DNA from 2 places in the Rossellomorea sp. NPDC077527 genome. Region 2 is predicted to be linked to the other one. Evidence: riboswitches for the same ligand, from Rfam matches in the RefSeq annotation. Region 2 holds a riboswitch; the other holds the start of a gene.
The links. A riboswitch is a leader RNA that binds a small molecule or an ion and turns the genes downstream of it on or off. The one in region 2 is predicted to bind FMN.
Positions count from the first base shown of each region.

Region 1 (3,411 bases), on a different contig from region 2:
GGTGGGTCCTTATACAATTCTTTACCCAATCTTGTACTTCCCTGTTCCTTTGAACCGGAAAATACAGGCTCTCCTGCCGTTGCCCATTGGAAAGCACCTGTACAAGAAGGCTCAACCTCATCCAGAACAGACGGGTTTGATCGCCATATATCAGCCCGTTCATATCCGACGGAAACCGGTCACCACGAAAATATTCTAACACGGCTGCTGATCCCAATTCTGTTACGAGGGCAACATCATTTTCCCCATGGGTGATGTACTCTGATTTCTCCAGTTCCCTTACCTTCTGGTTGAAATATGTACGTTTCAACTTGGGTAGAGAAAGGAAAAATGGCTGTAAGTGAAAGATATGTGCATCCTGGATTGACTGGGAAGATTTCTTCCCATTTAAGATATGGAACACAGAGTAAATGGATCGCTCTCCTTTAATTTGCCAAAAACAATAAAGAATCACATAATTAAAATAGGTCAATTCTCTACTCCTTATTATGTAGGTTATTGTCAAATATTGTACCACGAATTTAACTTTTAACCATGTTTTGTTTTACTTATATAGGATAAAAATAAAAAGAGAGCACCTAACTATTGAAAAGTCATTCAATCCTCTATAAAATAAACATTAAGTGATTTTTCACCATTGGACATTGTGTATAATGATGAATTATATAGAATTATTTATCCGGGAGGTTTTTTCTTTGCCAAAATATACGATCGTTGACAAGGACACATGCATCGCATGTGGAGCATGTGGGGCTGCAGCTCCAGACATTTATGATTATGATGATGAAGGTATTGCATTCGTAACATTAGATGATAACCAGGGAACCGTTGAAGTGCCTGACGTATTGGAAGATGATATGGTCGATGCATTCGAAGGTTGCCCGACAGATTCCATTAAAATATCTGAAGAACCTTTCGACGGAGACGCACTGAAATTTGAATAGCATGTTTGAAGGCTAAAGAGAACGTTTCTCTTTAGCCTTTTTTCATACTCTTTATAAGGCAAATAAAAACCCACCTTAAATTTCCTTAAGGTGGGTCATTTTATATGATCACTATGCCGCTTTGTTAAAGGCTATTTGTCTTGATAACCAGCCTTGTAGGCGGACAAACAGTAAGACGAAGACCGATGTTACCAGAATCCCCTTCAGAATGTTGAATGGAACAATACCTGTAATGATGATTTCGGCAGGAAGCTCGAAATTCATAAAGTATTTATAAGCAGGAAGGAACACAATGTAATTCAGGATCCCCATGCTGACACTCATCACAACTGTTCCTGTGATTAAACCGATCAACAGACCTTTTTTGGATTGAAAACGTGAATAGATATAATAAGTAGGAAGAATCAATAGGATTCCCGCCATAAAATTGGCTGCATGGCCAATCGGTACACCAGTATCGCTTCCTGTCAAAACGTAGTCTATCACGTTTTTGAATAATTCTACTAATATTCCCGCAAGTGGACCCAGTGTGAGCGTCGCGATTAAAGCAGGAACATCACTGAAATCAACCATTAAGAACTTTGGAAATGGTGGTATTGGGAAGTTGAACAACATTAACACATAAGAAATGGCACTTAACATACCTACTGTGACAAACATGCGCGTATTCATTTTTTTCATAACTCTCTCTCCTTTAGGAGATTCATCTCATTTCGAAGACGGCCCAAGCCAAAGGTAGCATTAAAAAACCCCTAGATATCAATATCTAGGAGAATGAAAGGCATACCTTAATAGACGTTTAGCTTCCCATTTTCTAAACGTTCTGGCATAAACCTTCATCTTCTCCCATCCAGACTATACTGTCGGCTTTGGAATCTCACCAAATCCTGCCCCAAAAGGCTCGCGGGCTTAGAAACAAATTGTTTCATCACCGCCGGTAGGGAATTTCACCCTGCCCCGAAGACGAATCTTTATTTTTTTATTCCATTTCATTATACATAATGTTTGGGATAATGTGAAGAAAAACAGTTCGAATTCGAACTATATGTCATACATCGCCTTTTTGCCGGGGATTCGATTGGATCATTGCACTATTAATACCTGCTCAGGGAAAATAGCTGATTGCATGTCCAGACCATTTCTGTCGGCTAATTCCTCTACATCTATGCCATGTGCCATAGAGATGGAATATAATGTGTCTCCCTTTTTTACTTCATACTGGTCACTTGGTAAAGAGGCAGGTATTCTTAATAGCTGATTGATTACCAGTTCAGTACTCTTTAATGCATTTTCCTTCAAAATATCTTCAACTGATACCTCGTACGTTTGAGATATCCCCCAGAGAGTTTCTCCTTTATGAACGATATGCATCACTTCATGTTTTGTGTCCCGGGACATATTTCCTTCAGGTGTGCCAGCTACCCCAACCGTCTGATAAGGGTCCTTCTCTTTCGCAAATACGAGCTGACCGACTTCACCGTTTCCAAATACACGATAGGGATCAATGGCATTTTCTTTATCGAACGTCCACTCTCCCCTATGTATTTCAAAATGAAGATGAGCCCCTGTCGACCTTCCCGTATTTCCTAAGAGTCCAAGCTGTTCACCTTGTTCTACTTCCTGATTTTCGTGTACCTTCCTGCTTTTAAGATGGGCATATACTGTTTCATATCCGTTTTCGTGTCTGACGAATACAACGTGACCATAGCTTTCAGAAAGATACGATCTGATCACTATCCCTTTCGCAACAGAATAAACGGGAGACCCCAGCTCCCCTCCGATGTCCATTCCCTTATGAGAACCCGACCTTGTTCCATATGAGTCTGTGATCATCCCTTCTACGGGAAATGTCCAGGATACGGTTTCCTCAGACACCTTATCCTCCTCAGCTTCAGACACATGTCCCGATAAGAGCATCACGCTCACACATAGCACCCAAACGATGAAAAGCCTTTTTGCACAATGGGAAATCATCCTTGTCCTCCTCAATTCTTATGACAGACGTACCTCGACTTCTATGTATTAGACCATTCTAACCTTTTTACGCATATTACATGCACCCCACGGAAAAACCATTCTGAAATCATTTTCCATTGGGTAGTTTGGCTATGTAGCGTGTAAATATTCTAAATATCAAAGAAAAAAAAGAAAAGACCGGTAACGGATCCGTGTCCGCTACTGGTCTTTTGCTCTCTATTCAATTGACTAAGCTTTTTTTATTTGGACTGATTGGTGTCTTGATAGGTTCATTGAAGTCGAAACCGTTCCAGCTTTCCTGTTTGATATTGTCAAACCTGGCTTGTTTAAACCCAGAACTTCTGCTTGTCAGGAGTATTCCTTCAATCAACTCCAAGGCGGTTTGTTCATCAAATGTGTCCAAATCCAATTCGTTTAAGAAGCTGATCGTCACCCATTGATCTCCTTCTGTCACACTGAAGTTAATATCTTTGGGGATCACACTCTGAAA
Region 1 covers NZ_JBITVL010000002.1:38,791-42,201, forward strand. Annotated here, with positions in the region: gene ACIGG7_RS05385 (YpbB family protein) at 1-472, opposite strand, end outside; gene ACIGG7_RS05390 (ferredoxin) at 696-944, shown strand; gene ACIGG7_RS05395 (ECF transporter S component) at 1,056-1,625, opposite strand; FMN riboswitch at 1,779-1,913, opposite strand; gene ACIGG7_RS05400 (peptidoglycan DD-metalloendopeptidase family protein) at 2,028-2,918, opposite strand; gene ACIGG7_RS05405 (hypothetical protein) at 3,142-3,411, opposite strand, start outside.
Region 1: linked by a shared signal. The riboswitch ahead of ACIGG7_RS05395 (ECF transporter S component) and the one ahead of ribD (bifunctional diaminohydroxyphosphoribosylaminopyrimidine deaminase/5-amino-6-(5-phosphoribosylamino)uracil reductase RibD) in region 2 are both predicted to bind FMN.

Region 2 (3,411 bases):
CAAAATTGAAACAGATAGTCGGTTGGAACCGGTCAGGTGAACTTATTCCCACGTAAAGAGAAGGCGAAGGGTTGACGGAACGACTCATCCAGTATGAGTGTCCCGTTATTCCTTCGCCTTTTCCTTGATTATGGTCTCTTTTCCGGATTTAGTACATACATATGATAGAGATTCCTTGAAAGGACGAGCATTTCATGAACCTCTATCATATATACAAAAATGAACAATATACGTTCCTTTTCCGAAGTGTCATGTATTTCCTAATTGGGGTAGGGATGCTGATTGTGATTCAACAATTGTATTATTTTCCTCTGCTGATCTTCATCCCTGCGTTCTCTAATCTTTACCTCAGCTACAGTCTGAAGAAGGAATTAAAAAAGGCAAAACGACTATTTTATGAAAAGCTGCCCGTTTCAGAACATGCATATGTAGGCGTCCATACAAAAGAAGGGTCTTATTACTTGAAAACCAACGGATGGTCCGACTATTTCATTCAACGCACATCGATGATCAATAATCCTAAGCAATACCTGTTTCACAGAAGGGATAAACGGCCGCTACCTTTCTCAAAATGGAGCAGGATCTTAAAAGTGGAGCATCCCAAATCAATGATGATGTTTCATTTGAAATACCAGAGTTCGACCGCTATCGAATGGCAGAGTGAGGAGGGAGACACCATCCTCATCTACAAAGGTAATAAGAGGTGGATCTTAAATTATAAGGAGAAGAATTACCTGTCTCTACAAAAGGGGTACCTTCCTCAAAGTGTTCAACGGTTGTTCGACTCCCATCACAGTTACGTTTCATTTTATGAAACGTACAATGAGGAATTCGATTGGCTCTTGATATTTCTATGGTACGTAGATAGTGACTACTTTCTCACTTCCTGACTCATTCATAAGATGGATTTTGGGCATCCTAAAAGGGAAGTTATGGAGGTGGTAAGGTGAATGCTGACTACAAATCATGCTTATCGGCTTTAGAGCGGTGCAAGGAAGCATGCAATGTGTGCTATCATGCATGCCTAAAGAAAGAAAAACCGATGATGATGTGTATAGAACTCGATAGGGAGTGTGCAGAAATCTGCTCCTATGCCATTAATGCCATGGAGCGAAGCAGTAAGTTTGTTCATCAAATCCTCACCCTTTGTGTGCACATTTGTGAGATGTGTGGAACAGAATGCCATGCACATGACCAGCAGCATTGTAAAGATTGTGCCAAAGCGTGTTTTACATGTGCGGAGGAATGCAGATTGTTATTAACATAAAGAACGGAGGATGCCTCATATTCAGGTAGAGGCTTCCTCCATTTAGTATGGATTCTAATAAAAACCCTAGTACCGTCAGGGTGATTTTTTACAAAATTAAAATATTTGATCTTCATACATGATTTCATCACTGAAACTATGATAGAATAATGATAATCGAATAGGTTTCCTTCGGGGCAGGGTGAAATTCCCTACCGGCGGTGATGAGCAATTGCTCTCAGTCCGTGACCCGGCTAATGGTTATTAGACGGTGGATTTGGTGAAATTCCAAAGCCGACAGTGAAAGTCTGGATGGGAGAAGGAACGGCAGTATTCAATTGATGAAGTGAGTAAATCCATGTATTTATCATGGATGATTTTTCCTTTTAATTTCATCGAGTGGATGCTTTATTCAGTCATGCCAACTTCCCCCAAGTAGAAACGTTACTTGGGGTTTATTTATTTTAGGATATTAATTCACACATAGAATGGAGGTCATTCAATTGGACCATTCTCATTATATGAAGCTTGCCCTTTCAATGGCAGCGTCCACCCAGGGCCAGACGTCACCAAACCCCATGGTAGGGGCAGTGGTCGTCAACAATGGAGAAATTGTCGGGATGGGAGCCCACCTGAAAGCAGGAGAAGGTCATGCGGAAGTGAATGCGTTGAGGAATGCAGGGGACAAAGCAAAAGGAAGCGACGTTTATGTCACCCTTGAACCATGTTCCCATTATGGGAAAACTCCTCCATGTTCCCAACTGCTCATTTCAAGTGGTGTAAAGAGCGTTCATATTGCAACACGTGATCCTAATCCCCTCGTGGCAGGGCGGGGAATCCAACAGTTGAGGGATGCAGGCATCGATGTGTTGGTGGGAGAATGTGAGGAGGAAGCCCGCGAACTAAATAAACATTTCTTCCACTTTATTCAACACGGTACCCCGTATGTAACACTTAAAACAGCCGTAACATTGGACGGGAAAACCGCTACTGCTTCAGGTGACAGCAAATGGATCACCTCCGAAGAATCAAGAACTGATGTCCACTATGATCGTCACCGGCATGACGCGATACTAGTAGGAGTCAATACCGTTATTCAAGATAACCCACTCCTTACCACCCGTTTGCCCCAAGGTGGAAAAAACCCCATTCGAATCATATTAGATACTTATCTCCGAACACCACTACACTCACATGTAGTGAAAGACGACGAAAGTGCAACACTAATCTTCACAGGAAGTTCCGTCAGTGAAGAACAAAAGCAGCCCTTTTTACAATCCGGGTGTGAAATCGTCACCCTTTCAGAGAAGAGAATTAACATCCATTCCGTTCTGAACGAACTGGGAGCCAGAAATATCGGTTCCCTATACGTAGAAGGCGGTTCAACGATCCATTCTGCTTTTTTAAAGGAAAGTGCCTTCCAGGAATTAATCATGTACATGTCCCCAAAGCTTATAGGTGGAAGCACTGCCTTTACGAGTTTTGGAGGGGAAGGATTTCCTACGATGGCAGAAGGTCTGGAAATGGAGATTCAAAGCTTTGAACGTATAGGAAAGGACATTAAGATTGTTGCTCTTCCCAATACGCATTCTTAATGGATAGGAGGGGAAAGGATGTTTACTGGAATTATTGAAGAAATCGGCTCCATTGAACGGTTGAAGCGATCTTCTTCTTCGATGGAATTGACCATTAGAGCTGAGCGTGTACTGGAAGACGTAAAGGTTGGTGACAGCATCAGTGTAAATGGTGTCTGTTTAACCGTCACCTCATTCAGCACACGGCAATTTCAAGTAGATGTGATGCCTGAAACCTTCGATGGCACCACGCTTCGAAACTTATCCCGTGGTTCTAAAGTGAACCTCGAGCGTGCGATGGCTGCAAACGGTCGTTTCGGAGGGCATTTCGTTAACGGACATGTCGACGGAGTAGGAACGATTACGAGAGTGGAAGTCGTCGAAAATGCATGGTATATGGACATTTCCATTCCGGACCATCAGAGTCATTTGTTTATCATGAAAGGGTCAGTCGCAATTGACGGTACGTCCCTTACCGTTTTCGGTGTGAACGATCATACCATTACGATTTCGTTGATCCCTCAAACGAGAGGAGACACAGTCCTCGGTGAAAAGAAAGTGGGCGATTCTGTCAATATTGAGTGTGACGTA
Region 2 covers NZ_JBITVL010000004.1:431,717-435,127, reverse strand. Annotated here, with positions in the region: gene ACIGG7_RS16655 (patatin-like phospholipase family protein) at 1-56, shown strand, start outside; gene ACIGG7_RS16650 (hypothetical protein) at 195-890, shown strand; gene ACIGG7_RS16645 (four-helix bundle copper-binding protein) at 947-1,267, shown strand; FMN riboswitch at 1,431-1,574, shown strand; gene ribD (bifunctional diaminohydroxyphosphoribosylaminopyrimidine deaminase/5-amino-6-(5-phosphoribosylamino)uracil reductase RibD) at 1,768-2,841, shown strand; gene ribE (riboflavin synthase) at 2,860-3,411, shown strand, end outside.